One region of the Rhizobium sp. GW821-FHT14E12 genome, then DNA from elsewhere that is predicted to be linked to it. Evidence: predicted binding sites of a transcription regulator. Region 1 holds the regulator's gene; each other region holds the start of a gene.
What was found. The regulator PhoB, encoded in region 1, activates phosphate uptake and scavenging genes when phosphate is short. The targets are predictions, from matches to a motif close to TGTCATNNANCTGTCAT.
Positions count from the first base shown of each region.

Region 2: the regulator PhoB is predicted to act here: its motif matches at 2,514-2,530, upstream of AC1RO0_RS02340 (LTA synthase family protein).
Region 3: the regulator PhoB is predicted to act here: its motif matches at 1,751-1,767, upstream of AC1RO0_RS02310 (UDP-2,3-diacylglucosamine diphosphatase).
Region 4: the regulator PhoB is predicted to act here: its motif matches at 2,300-2,316, upstream of AC1RO0_RS03680 (BtaA family protein).

Region 1 covers NZ_JBXAPH010000006.1:221,603-225,815, forward strand. The annotation lists gene AC1RO0_RS22090 (aspartate aminotransferase family protein) at 1-989, opposite strand, end outside; gene AC1RO0_RS22095 (GcrA family cell cycle regulator) at 1,417-1,953, shown strand; gene phoB (phosphate regulon transcriptional regulator PhoB) at 2,042-2,725, opposite strand; gene phoU (phosphate signaling complex protein PhoU) at 2,758-3,471, opposite strand; gene pstB (phosphate ABC transporter ATP-binding protein PstB) at 3,523-4,213, opposite strand, start outside.
Region 2 covers NZ_JBXAPH010000001.1:468,511-472,723, forward strand. The annotation lists gene AC1RO0_RS02330 (TolB family protein) at 1-667, opposite strand, end outside; gene AC1RO0_RS02335 (NAD+ synthase) at 698-2,377, opposite strand; gene AC1RO0_RS02340 (LTA synthase family protein) at 2,566-4,213, shown strand, end outside.
Region 3 covers NZ_JBXAPH010000001.1:460,361-464,573, reverse strand. The annotation lists gene AC1RO0_RS02315 (NADP-dependent malic enzyme) at 1-1,469, opposite strand, end outside; gene AC1RO0_RS02310 (UDP-2,3-diacylglucosamine diphosphatase) at 1,799-2,638, shown strand; gene AC1RO0_RS02305 (MFS transporter) at 2,805-4,028, shown strand; gene AC1RO0_RS02300 (ABC transporter permease) at 4,184-4,213, shown strand, end outside.
Region 4 covers NZ_JBXAPH010000001.1:749,598-753,810, reverse strand. The annotation lists gene AC1RO0_RS03690 (glycoside hydrolase family 25 protein) at 1-112, opposite strand, end outside; gene AC1RO0_RS03685 (class I SAM-dependent methyltransferase) at 332-1,006, opposite strand; gene AC1RO0_RS03680 (BtaA family protein) at 1,003-2,250, opposite strand; gene AC1RO0_RS03675 (serine hydrolase domain-containing protein) at 2,439-3,827, shown strand; gene AC1RO0_RS03670 (transglycosylase SLT domain-containing protein) at 3,863-4,213, opposite strand, start outside.

The DNA of each region.
Region 1 (4,213 bases):
CCCTCGCCGCGGACATCCTCGATGATATCGGGGAAACGATCCTGAAGCGAAGCCAGGCCCTGGCGGAAGACCAGTGCGATGTCGCGCACATGCTGCAGGAAGCCATCAGCCAGCACGATATCGAGCACGGCATTGCCGACTGCCATGGCGAGCGGATTGCCGCCATAGGTCGAGCCATGCGTGCCGGCCTTCATGCCCGAAGCGGCTTCCGCCGTCGCAAGGCAGGCACCGAGCGGGAAACCGCCGCCGATACCCTTGGCCACGGCCATGATGTCGGGCGTGACGCCGGACCATTCATGGGCAAAGAGCTTGCCGGTACGGCCGACGCCGCACTGGACCTCGTCAAGGATCAGAAGAAGGCCATGCTCGTCGCAGATCTGGCGCAGGCCGCGCAGGAACTCGTTGGTCGCGGGGCGGATGCCGCCCTCGCCCTGCACGGGCTCAATGAGAATCCCGGCCGTCGCATCGGTGACAGCGGCACGCACGGCGTCGAGATCGCCGAAGGGCACCTGGTCGAAGCCCGGTGCCTTCGGGCCGAAACCTTCGAGATACTTCTCCTGTCCGCCGGCGGCGATCGTCGCGATCGTGCGGCCGTGGAAGGCACCTTCGAAGGTGATGATATGGAATTTCTCGGGATGGCCCTTGGAGAACTGGTAGCGCCGCGCCGTCTTGATCGCGCATTCCAGCGCCTCGGCACCGGAATTGGTGAAGAACACCTTGTCGGCAAAGGTGGCTTCCGTCAGGCGCTTCGACAACTTCTCCTGGCCCGGCACCTCATAGAGGTTCGACAGGTGCCAGACCTTATCGGCCTGCGCCTTCAGTTCCGCAACCAGATGGGGATGTGCATGGCCAAGCGAATTCACCGCAACACCGGCGGCGAAATCGAGATAGCGCTCGCCTGTCTCCGTGAACAGCCATACGCCCTCTCCTCGCTCAAACCGCAGCGGAGCACGCATATAGGTGTCATAAAGCGGCGCGGTTTCAGCCATGGCCCGTATCTCCTCGATCACAACTTTTAGGGCCAATCGTTTCCTTCAAGTGAAACGGGCCCGGAAAAATCAAAAATGCCGCCTTGCGGCGGCTGAGGCACTATTGATGTTTTGCACCGCAATGTCAACAAAACAGGCGATTTAGCAGGCGCGGCAGAGCGCCTCTCGACGAGAGGTATGTCTTCAACTGCTAATATTGCAAAAATGCCACGCTTGGACAAGCAAGTTGGGGAAAACCCCGAAATCGATTCCCCAGGAATCATGCGTGTCTTGTCACGGAGTCAGCCTCACACTAGGTTAAACCCCAATTACTAGACTGCATGCGGCGGAACTAGTCACCACAATTTTTAAGCGTTTCGCGCCTCGCCCTAATGCGAGGCAATGGTGAAGGATTCTGCCATCGGAAACGCGACAGCGGAGACAGGGCATGAATTGGACAGACGAACGCGTCGAGAAGCTGAAGAAGCTGTGGTCCGAGGGTTTGAGCGCGAGCCAGATCGCGGCGCAGCTTGGTGGTGTCAGTCGTAACGCCGTCATCGGCAAGGTGCATCGCTTGAGCCTGCCGGGCCGAGCGAAGGCCGGCGGCACGGCGACGGCCGCCCGAGCGCAGAAGCGCAACACCTCGGCGCCGCGCGCACCGAACTACGCCTCGCGCGTTGCAACCCGCACGGTTACCCGTCAGCAGGGCGCGACGATGCTCAAGGAAGAAGTCGAGATCGATACGGTCAATGAGATCGAATATCGTCCGGCCGCCAATGTGGTTGTTCCGATTTCGCGCCGCCTCGGCCTGACGGAACTCACCGAGCGCACCTGCAAGTGGCCGGTCGGCGATCCGCTGAAGGATGACTTCCATTTCTGCGGCAACGACAGCCCGGATGCATCGCCCTATTGCGGCTACCATCAGCGCATGGCCTACCAGCCGGTGCATGAACGGCGCCGGCCGGCGGCTCAACCCCGCGGTTGAGATGCCCCATAGCCGAAATGAAAGAAACGGGCCGAAAGGCCCGTTTTCTGTTTCCGCCGCTATGTTGGATGACTGACCGGTTTCCCGCTCAGGCTTCCATGGAATAACCCGCGCCGCGAACGGTGCGGATGACATCCTGCATATTGGAGAAGTTCAGCGCCTTGCGCAGACGTCCGACATGGACGTCGACGGTGCGTTCGTCGACATAGATGTCATGTCCCCAGACACCGTCGAGGAGCTGCGACCGCGAGAAGACGCGGCTCGGCGAAGCCATCAGGAATTCCAGCAGGCGGAATTCGGTCGGCCCCAACCGCACTTCGCGGCTCTTGCGGTGAACGCGATGGGTCTCGCGGTCCAGTTCGATGTCGCCACAGCGCAACACCGTGGAGAGAACCTCCGGACGGGCGCGACGCAGCATCGCCTTGACGCGAGCCATCAGCTCCGGCGTCGAGAACGGCTTGACGACATAATCGTCCGCGCCGGTGGAAAGGCCGCGCACGCGCTCGCTTTCCTCGCCGCGGGCGGTGAGCATGATGATCGGCAGGCGCTCGGTCTCCGGCCGCATGCGCAGCCGGCGGCAGAGTTCGATACCGGACACGCCGGGGAGCATCCAGTCAAGGATCAGAAGATCGGGGATGCGCTCCTGGAGGCGAAGCTCGGCTTCGTCGCCTCTCAGAATGGTGTCGACCTCGAAGCCTTCAGCCTCAAGATTATAGCGCAGCAGAACGCTGAGCGCTTCTTCGTCTTCTACAACAGCAACTCTCGGAACCATGCGTCTCTGGTCTCCTTTTCTTGGCGTCTTCGTTATTCCGTCACCGCACCGACGGTGTTGGCGGTATCGTCTTTCGGGCGCTCGCCTTCCGGCTGGCTGCCGGTCGCCATGTAATAGATCGTCTCGGCGATGTTGGTGGCATGGTCGCCGATGCGCTCGATGTTCTTGGCGCAGAAGAGAAGATGCGTGCAGGTGGTGATGTTGCGCGGATCTTCCATCATGTAGGTCAGCATCTCGCGGAAGAGCGAGGTGTACATCGCATCGATTTCCTCGTCGCGCTCACGGATCGAGACGGCCTTGTCGGGCGAACGGGTCGTGTAGACGTCGAGCACTTCCTTGAGCTGGCTGAGCGCCAGTTCGGAAAGATGCTCGATGCCGCGCGCCAGGCGGCGCGGAACACCGTGGCCCTGCACGGCGATGACGCGCTTGGCGGTGTTCTTGCCGAGGTCGCCGACGCGCTCCAGATCGGCGGCGATGCGAATGGAGCCCATGATTTCGCGCAGGTCGGCCGCCATCGGCTGGCGACGCGCGATGGTGACGATCGCCTTGTCGCCGACTTCGCGTTCGGCGTGGTCGAGGACGACGTCGTCGGAAATGACCTTCTGTGCAAGGGCGGCATCGCCATGCACCAGGGCGCGGACGCTGTCGCTGACCATCTGCTCCGCCAGACCGCCCATTTCCGCAATGCGGCGCGTCAGGAACTTCAGGTCTTCGTCATAGGCAGAGAGAATGTGAGTGGAGACCATTTTTCTATCCTCAGGGTGAAACGTGTGAAGGGAGCCGCGCGCGGGATATCATCAACCAAAACGGCCCATGATGTAATCCTGCGTGCGGAAATCGTCGGGATTGGTGAACATCTTATCGGTATCGTTCTCCTCGACCAAATGGCCGAGGTGAAACATTGCGGTGCGTTGCGAGACGCGGGCGGCCTGCTGCATGGAATGCGTCACGATGACGATCGTGAAGTTTTCCCGCAGCTCGTGAATCAGTTCCTCGACCTTGGCCGTGGCGATGGGATCGAGCGCCGAGCACGGCTCGTCCATGAGAATGACTTCCGGGCTGACGGCGACGGCGCGGGCGATGCAGAGGCGCTGCTGCTGGCCGCCCGACAGGCTGGTGCCGGCTTCCAGCAGCCGGTCCTTCACCTCGCCCCAGAGACCGGCCTTCTGCAGGCTGGTTTCGACGATATGGTCGAGATCGGCCTTGGAGCGATGCAGCCCATGGATACGCGGGCCGTAGGCGACGTTCTCGTAGATCGACTTCGGGAAGGGATTGGGCTTTTGGAACACCATGCCGACGCGAGCACGCAGCTCCACGACATCGATGGCGCTGTCATAGATATCCTGATCGTCGAGCGTGATCTTGCCGGTGACGCGGCAGGTATCGATCGTGTCGTTCATCCGGTTCAAGCAGCGCAAGAAGGTGGATTTGCCGCAGCCGGAAGGGCCGATCAGCGCGGTGACCGTATTGACGCGGATGTTCAGGTCC
Region 2 (4,213 bases), on a different contig from region 1:
CGAAGACATCGGGGTCGTAGGAGATCAGTACGACCTTATCGTTCCTGGGCGACGGATGGGCAAACCAGTTGCCGTAATTGTCACTTGTCACCTGCTGGAGACCAGTGCCATCGGGATGGATGCGCCAAATCTGCATGAGGCCTGTGCGGCTCGAATTGAAGTAGATCCATTGCCCGTCGGCGGAATAGTCCGGCCCGTCGTTGCGGCCCTCGCCATGTGTCAGCCGTGTCTCCTCACCGCCATCGGCCGAGATCGTATAGATATCGAAGACGTCGTTACGGATACCGCAATAGGAGAAGCGTTTTCCATCAGGCGACCAGCCATGCCAGTAGGACGGCAGATTGGTCGTCACCTGCCGCGGCGTGCCGCCTTCGGCCGGCAGGACATAGATGCAGGACTTGCCATGCTGGGTCTTGTCGGAGATGGCGATCAGCGATCCATCGGGCGAAATGCCGTGATCGTTGTTGCAGAGCGTCGCAAAGCCGGTATCGACCTGAACGGGCTCGGCTTTGCCATCAAGGGCAATCCGATAGAGCAGCCCATCGGCGTTCAGCAGCAGATAGCGCCCATCCGGCGCGAAATTCGGCGCCTCGATCAACGTCTCCGTCTGCCAGACGATCCGGTTCTCACCGGTGCGGATATTGTAGATCTCGACCGAACTGCGCATTGCTTCTCCACTCGCCGGATGGCGTTACGATCAGCGATCGCGGAACCGATTGGTGATCGGATAGCGCCGGTCGCGGCCGAAATTCTTGGTGGTGATCCTCACGCCCGGCGCCGACTGCCGGCGCTTGTATTCGGCGAGATAGAGCAGATGTTCGATCCGATGGACGGTCGCGATATCGTGCCCGCGCGCAACGATCTCCTCGACCGCCATTTCCTTTTCAACCAGGCATTCGAGGATATCGTCGAGCGCCGGATAGGGCGGCAGCGAATCCTGGTCCGTCTGGTTCGGCCTCAGCTCCGCCGATGGCGCCTTGTCGATGATGTTTGACGGGATCACCTCGCCCGATGGGCCGAGCGCGCCTGGCGGCACATGCAGGTTGCGCCAGCGCGACAGCGCATAGACCTGCATCTTGTAGAGGTCCTTGATCGGGTTGAAGCCGCCATTCATGTCGCCATAGAGCGTGGCGTAGCCGACCGACATTTCCGACTTGTTGCCGGTGGTGACCACCATCGAGCCGAACTTGTTGGAGATCGCCATCAGGATGGTGCCACGGGCACGGCTCTGCAGGTTTTCCTCGGTGATGCCGCTCTCAGTGCCTTCGAACAGATCGGTCAGCGCGGCGTTGAAGCCCGTTACCGGCTCCTCGATCGGCACGATGTCGTAGCGGCAGCCGAGCGCCTTGGCGCAATCGGCTGCATCCTTCAGCGAATCTTCCGACGTATAGCGGTAAGGCAGCATCACGGTGCGAACACGTTCCTCGCCGAGCGCATCCACGGCAATCGCTGCGCAGATCGCCGAATCGATACCGCCGGACAGGCCGAGCACGACCGATTTGAAGCCATTCTTATTGACATAATCGCGGAAGCCCAGCAGGCAGGCGCGATAATCGGCCTCCTCGCCCTCCGGAATATGCGCCATTGGACCTTCGCTGCAATGCCAGCCGTCACCGTTCTTCTTCCAGGTCGTCACCGCCAAAGCGGTCTCGAACTGGCTCATCTGGAAAGCCAGGGTCTTGTCGGCGTTGAAAGCAAAGCTCGCGCCGTCGAAAACATACTCGTCCTGACCACCGACCTGAGCTGCAAAGACGAGCGGCAAGCCAGACTCGATCACCTGGCGGAGCACCACCTGATAACGGATGTCGACTTTGCCGCGATAGTAAGGTGAGCCGTTTGGAACCAAAAGAAGTTCCGCGCCGCTTTCGGCTAGGGTTTCGCAGATACCGAGGTCGTTCCAGATCTCCTCGCAGATCGGGATGCCGATCCGGACGCCTCGAAAATTCACCGGTCCCGCAATGGTCCCCTCGTCGAAGACGCGCTTCTCGTCGAACTCGCCATAGTTTGGCAGATCGACCTTGTCCCTGACGAAGATGACTTTGCCGCCGTCAATCACCGCAACAGAATTGTAACGCCCCGTCTCGTCCTGTCGCGGAAAGCCGATTATGACACCCGGCCCGCCATCGGCGGTATCGGCGGCAAGACTGTCCACGGCTTTCTGGCAGGCGCGGATGAAGGCCGGTTTCAGCACCAGATCCTCCGGCGGATAACCGGAAATGAACAGCTCCGTAAACAACACAAGCTGCGCACCTTCGCGCGCCGCCTCGGCCCGGGCTTCACGCGCCTTTGCAAGGTTGCCGGAGACATCGCCGACCGTCGGATTGAGTTGCGCGACAGCGATGCGGATGGTCTGGGTGATGGGGCTTTGCTCTGTCATGCCATATATTTAACGACGGTGGCCACGTTCCGCAACAGCCTTCGCCCCACTGCTCGCGGCAAAATCGCGTCTAACGCGTAAGTGATATTTTTACCCGAAAAAATACTAAGCCCGCCTTGCGGTTCATCCGGTATTCATGACAAAAGCACGACAATTATATGAATATATTATAGCATTCGGAGAGATCATTGGTCGCTTTGGTCATCGGCTCTGCTTTGGCAGGCAGGCTCGCTCTTTTCCAGAAAATCGGCGCGGCGAGACGGCAGTCGGCCATCCTTCGCCAGGTTTTGAGCCTCACCCTCACCTTCCTGCTCGCGCTATCGACCGTTGTCGCTGTTGAGTGGGTTGCCCGGGGCGAGTTTGCGACCGTTCCATCCTACCTGTTTTCTCCGCTCCGACCCGGTTTCACGACCATCGGCGTCGTCATGCTGTTGATGCTGTTGTTGGACGCGATTTTCGGCCGAGCGCATCAATCGATCCTGATGGTCGCGCCCCTGCTGCTCGTTCCGGCGTTCATCTCCAACCAGAAGCAGAACTTCCTGTCAGATCCGCTTTATCCCTCGGATTTCCTGTTTGCCCGCCAAATCATGGAACTGATGCCGGTCATGGTCCGGGACAAGCCCTGGACCGCCGTGGCGCTCACAATCGGCATCATAGCGTCCTTGGCCATCCTCGCCATTCTGTGGCGTTACGGCTGGCAACGCGCCGTCATGCTGTCAAAAAAGGCGCGCGTGACCCGGCTCTCCGTCTGCCTGCCGCTTGCGGCTCTCTTCGTCTCGCAGATGGACGCGACGCAATATTCGTTCATCCGCGAGAAATTGCGCATCATCCCCATCGTCTGGGATCAGAAGGAAAATTACAGCTACAACGGCTTCATCATCGCCTTCTCGCTGAACCTGCCAATGGCCGATGTCAAAGTGCCGGCGGGTTACGGACCCGATGCGATGGACGCGATACCTGCCCGCAATTACGGCTATCTCTCCGGTCCACGCCGAAAGCCCGATGTCATCATGCTGATGAGCGAATCCTTCTGGGATCCGACCCGGCTTTCTAACCTGACCTTCACGCCGGACCCGATGCCGACGATCCGCGCGGCGCAATCCGGCCATGTCTTCTCGCCGGAATTCGGCGGCATGACCGCCAATGTCGAGTTCGAGGCCCTGACCGGCTTCTCCAACGCCTTCCTGCCCTATGGCAGCATTCCCTATCAGCAATATGTCCGCAAACCGATGCCGTCGCTCGCCACGTTCTTCCGCGGCCAAGGCTATGCGGCACGCGCGCTTCATCCGTTCAGCGGCTGGTTCTGGAACCGCAACGAAGTCTACAAGGCCTTCGGCTTTGAGGAGTTCCACACGGAAGACACCATGCCGCCGATGGAAAAGCGCGGCATTTTCGCCTCCGACGACTCGCTGATGAAGGAGATCATGCACGAGGGCGACGAGATGGACCGGCCATTCTTCTTCTTCGCCGTCACCCTGCAGGGGCATGGCCCCTATGAACCGAACCGCTACGCGGAGAACACCGTCGACATCAAGGGAGACCTGACGGATGCCGACCGCGACACGCTCGCGACCTATGCGCAAGGCGTGCGCGAATCCGATCAAAGCCTGAAGATGCTGATGGACTGGGCCGCCAAGCGCGACCGCGAAACGATCATCGTTCTCTGGGGCGATCATCTGCCGCCTCTCGGCAGCGTCTATCCGAATACCGGTTACATGCCCGAACAAGTCGCATCTAGAAAAGCGCCACTCGACGTCATGAAGCGGGAGCACGAGACGCCGCTGGTCATCTGGTCGAGCACGAAGGGCGTGCGCAAGGACGTCGGCACGATCAGCC
Region 3 (4,213 bases), on a different contig from region 1:
TTGGGACGGCCGATCAGGATCGGCACGGCGGTACCTTCCTCAAGCAGAACCTGGGCGGCGCGCAGAACGCGCTCGTCTTCGCCTTCGGAGAAGACCACGCGCTTGCGCTCGGCGATCTTCGCGGCGGCGAAAATCGGCTTCATGACGAAGCCGGACCGGAAAACGAAGCGGTTGAGCTCGTCCATATAGGCGTCGAAATCGGCGATCGGACGCAGGGCCACGCCGCTTTCGGCGGCGGCTCTTGCGACAGCCGGCGCGATGCGCAGGATCAGGCGCGGATCAAACGGCGAGGGGATCAGATACTCCGGCCCGAAGACCGGCGTCTCGCCCGTATAGGCGCGGGCGGCCACGTCCGAAGGCTCTTCGCGGGCAAGCGATGCGATGGCGCGCACAGCCGCCATCTTCATTTCCTCATTGATCGTCTTGGCGCCGCAATCGAGCGCGCCGCGGAAGATATAGGGGAAGCAGAGGACGTTGTTGACCTGGTTCGGGAAGTCCGAACGGCCAGTACAGATCATCGCATCCGGCCGGGCGGCGCGGGCGAGGTCCGGCATGATTTCCGGTGTCGGATTGGCCAGCGCCATGATCAGCGGCTTTTCGGCCATTTGTTCCAGCAGCTCTGGCTTCAATACGCCGGCGGCAGAAAGGCCAAGGAAGACATCGGCGCCGCCGATCGACTCGGCAAGCTCGCGCTTGTCGCTCTTCTGGGCGTAGACGGCTTTCCATTCGTCCATCAAGACGTTGCGGTCTTCATAGACCAGGCCCTCGATATCATGGACCCAGATGTTTTCGCGCTTGGCGCCGAGAATGACCAGAAGATTGAGGCAGGCGAGCGCCGCGGCACCGGCGCCTGAGGCAACGATCTTGACGTCCTCGATCTTCTTGCCGGCCAGTTCCAAGCCGTTGAGGATGGCGGCGGCGACGATGATCGCGGTGCCGTGCTGGTCGTCGTGGAAGACCGGGATTTCCATCTTCTCGCGCAGGCGACGCTCGACCTCGAAGCATTCCGGTGCCTTGATGTCTTCAAGGTTTATGCCGCCGAAGGTGGGCTCGAGCGCCGAAATCGTGCTGACCATCTCATCGACGGTCGGCGCTTCGATTTCGATATCGAAGACATCGATGCCGGCGAATTTCTTGAAGAGGACGGCCTTGCCTTCCATGACCGGCTTGGAGGCTAGCGGGCCGATATTGCCGAGGCCGAGCACGGCCGTGCCGTTGGAAATAACGGCGACAAGATTGCCGCGCGAGGTGTAGTCGAAGGCCGTTTCCGGATTGTCGCGGATGGCGAGGCAAGGTGCGGCGACGCCGGGAGAATAGGCAAGCGCCAGGTCGCGCTGGTTGCCGAGCGGCTTGGTCGCCTGGATTTCCAGCTTGCCGGGGCGGGGATAGCGATGAAAGAAGAGAGCCTGTTCGTCGAGATTGCCACTCGCCATGTTCTTGGCTGCCTTCGATGTGTCGTTCGTATCCATCCCGCTTCTCCATTCCTGCTTGCGCGCCTGCGCCTCAAATCCCCTCCATACATCAATCGTTCGGAGTGCACAGTATGGATTTGACGCTGCTGAAGGGTTTTTTGTCGCGGCAAAGGCATAATTTTTCCTTTGCGAAAACTGCGGCATTGCCGACCCGACGCGATGAAAGTGCTCGGGCGATGTTCCGTTTCGAGGTCGTCAGTTTCGCAACCGACCGGCCAGATCTCGCCACAGCTGTAAAACGCGGCTGATTTCTTGCAGTAAGCGCTCCGCACAGCATTTGTCATCTTCCTGAAACACGAGTCTGATTTTGGAATAGGTAACGTAGGATAGGACGCGAACAAATGTTCGTGAATGAAAACATGGACACTCGGCGGTTTCGAACGCTGTTCATTTCTGACGTGCACCTCGGCTCGAAAGCGGCCAAGGCGGACTTCCTTCTCGATTTTCTGCGCCTTCATGACGCCGACACCATTTATCTTGTCGGCGATATCGTTGATGGCTGGCGGTTGAAGCGCAATTGGTACTGGCCGCAGGATTGCAATGACGTCGTGCAGAAGCTGTTGCGCAAGGCGCGCAAGGGCTCTCGCATCGTCTATATCCCCGGCAATCACGACGAATTCCTGCGCGATTTCCCCGGCATGCATTTCGGCGGCATCGAAGTGGCCCAGCGCGCGATCCACGAGACGGCCGACGGCAAGAGATATCTCGTCCTGCATGGCGACGAGTTCGACGTCGTCGTCCGCAACGCCCGTCTGCTCGCCTATCTCGGCGATTGGGCCTATGACATGGCAATCCTGATCAATATCGGCCTTGCCGCGGTGCGCCGCCGCCTGAACATGCCCTACTGGTCGTTTTCGGCCTGGGCAAAGCTTCAGGTCAAGCACGCCGTCAATTTCATCGGCGAGTTCCAGCGCGTCGTCGTCGAAGAGGCCAAGCGCAGCGACGCCGACGGCGTCATCTGCGGCCACATCCACCATGCCGTCATCGAGGATTTCGATGGTATCCGCTATATCAACACCGGCGATTGGGTCGAAAGCTGCACGGCGATTGCCGAGCATGAGGACGGCACATTCGAGCTGATCACCTGGCAGACGATTGCCGAGACCCAGCCCGTTGGCGTCGCTGGCGAGGAACTGCCGGAGGCGCTTGGAGCGCAGGCGGCGTAATACTTCGCTGCCTCACGGGCCTAATAACGATCCGTCATAATTATTGATCGCCTGGATCCCGCTGCTTTTGCCATTTTGGGCTGAAACGTTGCAGCTGGGCCATTTCCCGCCATAGTCGTGATAACGATAGAGTGATAGGAACACATCAGTTCCCTTCAGGTCTGTCATGATTCCCGCGACAAAATCTTTGCAGGGCGAGGGCGCGCCGCCTTATTTTCGGTTACGCACCGCCTTGTCCTATTGTGCTCCGTTGATCGTCAACGGGATTGCCTTGCCGTTTTTTCCGGTCTGGTTGGCCGGGTTGAGCTTCAGCGATCGCGAGATCGGCCTCATCCTTGCCGTGCCGATGGTGGTGCGGGTTCTTGTCGTGCCTATTGTCGGCATGCTTGCCGACCGTGTGCAGGAACGCGCCACTGTGCTGTTCTGGTCGGGTGCGCTGTCGCTGTTGACGGCGATCGCGCTTTACTGGACGAGCGATTTTTGGCCGGTGCTTCTGGTCTATGGCATCCAGGGGGCGACATATGCGCCTTACGTTCCCATCGTTGAATCGATCGCGGTTTCCGGCGTACGGCGCTGGGGTTTCGATTACGGCTCGATGCGCGTCTGGGGATCGATCGCCTTCATCGTCTCGACGCTTATCGGCGGTCAGATGATCGGCAAATGGGGTGGTACGACGGTTCTCCCTGCCATGGTTGCGGGTTTCGTCCTGACAACGCTGATGGCCTTTTTCTGTCCGCGCATCGGGCCGACGCGTCGCCGTCATCATCAACCGATCGATTTGCAGGCGCCAACCGGCAGCTCGCTGCGCTCGCCGCAATTGCTGGTCACCATGATTGGTGTGTCGGTGCAGCAGTCGAGCCATGCCATGATGTATACTTTCGCATCGATCTATTGGCGCGAGCTTGGCTTTTCAGGCACGCAGATCGCCGTTCTCTGGTGCATCGGGGTGGCGGCGGAGGTGATGGTGTTTTTCATGTCGAGGATGCTGGGCCGCCGGTTCAGCGCCTGGACACTGATCTTTTTCGGCTCGGCCGTGTGCGTCGTCCGCTGGATCCTGTTCCCGATTAATCTCGGTTTCGCCGGCTATTTCGTGCTGCAATGTTTCCATGCCTGTACCTTTGCCTGCGTGCATACCGGCATCCAGCGCCGCATCGTCGCTTCGGTGCAGGAAACGCAGGAGGCGTCTGCTCAGGGCACTTACTTCTTTTACAACGGTATGTTTCTCGGGCTGATGACCCTGGCGTCCGGCTATCTCTATGCCTGGCTGGGGCTTTCGAGCTACTACATCATGTCCGGTGTCGCTGCCTTCGGTCTTGCCATGGTGGTTTTCGCCCGCAGTCTTCAGCCTCGGAGTTCCTCGATCGGTGGAAGAGCAAGCGAGGTTTCGTAAGTCGCGCAAAGTGGTTTCATTTAGTTATCAAAATGCCGTGCCATATCTTTGGCGCTTGCGCGGCATAGAAATCGCCTATGAACTCGGTGTATTAACGATTAGCGTCGCGCGGGGATTCCCGAGTCGGCGAATGTGCCGCAAGACTTGAAAGATGTATGAGTTTGAAAGCAGCCGTACAGAAACCC
Region 4 (4,213 bases), on a different contig from region 1:
TATCCTTGAATCGGGCCTTCGGAATGGAAGCGGTCTGCAGGGCATCATAGCCCGTCGTGCAGCTGTTCAGGAAAAGGGCGAGCGGCAGTAAGCACAACAGAAGCCTGCGCATGGATATCCCGTTATGGCGCGAGTGATCTTGCTGCCCCAAGGCTTGGCTTCCGTAATGTCTGGTCCCCGAAAATCCAAAGAAGCGGCGGGCCAAGCTGCTTGCAGCCCGGCCTTACCACTTTATTCACCATATCAACGTAAAAAATCCGTTATCTTCAAGTAAATTCTTATACTTGAAGCGCCAAGCAGGCAAATTTCGAGCTGAATTCGGGTCTTCGGCCTAGGCGGCCGGCTTGATGACGACGGCTCTCCAGGCATAACCCCGTCCGATCTCTTCGAAGATCAGCTTGGCGCCGCGGGCCTCAACCCGTTCCTCCAGCACCGTACGCAGGTCGGCGCGGGGGGTGACGTGGAACTTCTTCAGCCAGCCCTTCAGCATCGTGCGAAACCAGCCGGGCAGGCGCTCCTGCTGGCCGAAATCGACGATATGCAACTCGCCGCCGGGGGAGACGGCATCGAGTGACGCATCGATTGCGCTCTTCCAGTCGGGGATCATCGACAGGGCGTAGGAGACCATGACGCGGTCGAAACCGCCGACATCGAAATCGGCGGGCGAGAAGGCCGTGGCGTCGGCGACGCGGAAGTCCGGCATCTGCTTCAAGCCGCGAAAATTGTTGCGGGCCGAGAGCAGCATTTCCTGGGAGATGTCGAGGCCGTAGAGCTTGGCCGACGGGAAGCGACGATGCGCCAGCAACATGTTGCGACCCGTGCCGCAGCCGACCTCAAGCAGCGAGCCGCCGAAGGGCACGTTGAGATGGGCGATCGTGCGGTCGCGGCCGAAGAGGTAGTATTTGCGGGTCAGGTCGTAGATGTGCCGCTGGTAGCGGTACATGCCGTCCATCAGTCCGGCATGGTTCTTCGAATTCGTCTCGAGACCCGTATCCGCCTGGCTCACGCTTTTTTCCCGTAAATGTGGAAGCCGCCATAGATCGCCGAGCGATCGCGTACGTTGAGTTCCTGCGAGCGCCCTTCGTTATAGACCCATTGATCGCGGATCGCGGTCGAAAGGCGGCCTTCGATGATGCTCTTTTCGGCAGCGGTGCGGAAAATGACACGGGCGCCTTCGCGGGCGGTGCGGGTGATTTCCGCCCAGAGTTCGTTGAGCTGTTCGTCGGTCATCCAGTCCTGCGCATCGAGCAGGATATAGCGATCACGCGAAGCGGCGGGCTTGGAAGCGAGCAGCTCGGTGAAGTTGGCGTGATGCACGCTGACGCGGTCGGCATTGGCGCGGATGGCGGCGTAGTGCTCAGGCTTCAGATAGGTCGGCAGCGGCCCTTGGTGCTGGGCGGCATAGCGGCGCGCGAAGGCCTGCCAGGCAAAATAATTGTCCTGCATCGGGAAATGGCACGCCAATTTTTCCAGACGATGCTTCAGGACGCCAGCGATGGAATCGTCACCGGCAAGGCTAGCAAGCTCGTCATATTGCTGCGGCGGAATCCCAAGGCCGAACAGCGAGCTCTTGCGGCCGAGCAGCCAGCGTACCATCGGCCTGTCGAAGATCGGCGCGATCTCGTTGTCGAAGAACTGACGCTGCTCGCGCAATGTGCGGGCTTCTGTCAAAGGGGCGAGACGTACGCCGTGCAGGCGAGCCAGCACATGCGCCGCGCCGATGAAGCGGCCGAGCAAGCCGGTCTTGTAGATGTTGCGATTGAACACCGTAACGCGGCGGCGGCCGTATATGTCGCGGCCATCCCAATAGGCGGCGGTTGCCGGATCGAGCCGTGGCGCGATGAATTCTTCGTAGGCTTGGCTGTTGGTGTCGACGCCTGGCGTGGCGAAGAAACGCACCAGGTCGGCATGACCGGGCAGCAGCCGGAAGGCTGCGAGCTTGAGCTTGTTCAGCGCGATGTGATGCCGATTGAGGTCGACCACGTCGATCGAGGCGGGGCTCTGCGAGAGATAGGCGAGCATGTTGCAGCCGCCGGAGCCGATAGTGACGATGCGGTGGTGCGGCTGAAGCTCCATCGCCTCCATGTCGATATCCGGATCTTCCCAGATCTGCGGATAGACAAGGCCGGAAAACAGCATGCCGAACAGACGTTCGGAAAAGCCGGCCTTGGACAGGGCCTTGTGTTGTAGCAGAGCGTCCTTGAGTTTCCGATTCTTGTGGAGACCGGCTTCCGGGGCGAATTCCGTCATCTGAGTCTTGTCACCAATTTGTCAGGTTCAGGGCGTGTAACCCGGCAATGCTACAGTCTGATGACGTGGGCTGTTGGTAGGTTCGGCTGCGCGGCGGTCATGCGGATATTTGCGAAACTGTAATGATGAAGGTCTTTCATATTGCAGCGTTTCCTGATTGTGTCCGCATACCTTTGGAGGTGTATGGCATGCGCTTGATATCGAGAGCGATTATGGCTCTTGTTCTTTTACTGCTCATCATTGTCGCCGGTGGCGTCGTCTGGCTTTCCGTTTCTCCGCCTGAATTGCTGAGGGTTGGCGACGGTTATGCTGCCAAGATCGTCTGCTCGAACACCTTTATCGCCAAGCGCGATCCGGAGCAGGTGTTGGCCGACGATGTGCAGGCGCCGGGCAATCCGGCGTTGAAACTCGTCCGGGTTTCGGTCGATCGGGAGGAGGGGGTGGTGACCGCCCGTATCCTTGGCATGTTTGCGCCGAATTATGCGCTCTATCGTGGAGCGCTCGGCTGCGTGACGGTGCCGGATGGCGATCTGCAAGCGGCTCGCAGCGCGGTCTTCCTGAACAAGGTGAAGGCGCCGAAGCGCGATTCTGCCTGGCCGGATGGAGATGCGGTCGCGAGCGACCAGGGTGAGACCGGCGCGGCGCTCTCAAAGCTCGTGACCAATCCGGATCTTGCCGGCCCGTCCATGCGCGCCGTCGTGGTGATCAAGGATGGCCGCATCGTCGCGGAGTCCTATGGTGAAGGGTTCGGCAAGGGCACGCCATTGATCGGCTGGTCGATGACGAAGACGGTCAATGCTGCGATCATCGGCCGGCTGATGCTGACCGGCCGCATGTCCTTCGACGATCAGAACCTTCTGCCGCAGTGGAGCGGGGATGCCCGCAAGAACATCAAGCTCAGCGATCTCCTCGGCATGGAGAGCGGTCTTACCTTCAACGAGAGCTATGGTGCTGTATCGGATGTGACGCGCATGCTTTATCTCGATCCGGACTCGACCGGGATCGCTGCAAACGCGCCGCAGCAGGCTCCCGCCGGCGAGCGTTTCAGCTATTCGAGCGGCACGGCGACGCTGCTGTCAAGAGTTTGGATGAACACGCTCCCGAACGAAAGCACTGCGATCGCCTATCCGCGCGATGCCTTGTTTACGCCGCTCGGCATGTCGAGCGCCGTGCTGGAGGCCGACGAGCGCGGCACCTTTATCGGCAGTTCCTATCTCTATGCGACGGCTCGCGACTGGGCGCGCTTCGGGCAGTTCCTGTTGCAGGATGGTGTGTGGAAAGGCCAGCGACTGTTGCCGGAGGGTTTCGTCGGCGCGATGCGTACGCCCACCAAGGCATCGGAAGGTGTCTATTCGCAGGTTCAGGCCTGGCTTGCCGGGCCGGGCGGCTCGGATGCGCAGTTCGGCCTGCCGACGGATACATTCTGGATGCTCGGACATGACGGCCAGAGTGTCGCCATCGTTCCTTCAGCCAATCTTGTGCTGGTGCGGATGGGATTGACGCCGAGCTGGCTGGACTACAAGCCGCAAATCCTGCTGAAGAAGATCCTGGATGCGACAACGCCGGCCAAGACCTAAGGTCCGACCGGCGTTTGCAAATCTAAACTCCAAGATCAGTAATTGCCGTTGGCGACGTCCGTCAGGCCCTTGCGCTTGGCGTCATAATAATAGCCGCGCGCGTAGAGCTGAACGGCCTTGACTTCCTTGTTCTCGGCCTTGTTATCAGCGACCATCCACGCGCCACGCAGATATTTCGCGGCGTATTTGATGTTGGTCTCGGCATCGAGCAGGCCTGACGCCGGGCCTTCATAACCCATCGACTTGGCGGTGTTGTACTTGATCTGCATCAGGCCGAAATAGCCGGCCTTGTTATAGGCTTTCGGATCGTAACGGCTCTCGCGATGAACGACGCGATGGATCAGCGATTCAGGGATTTCGTAGATCTTGGCGTATTTCTGGATGAG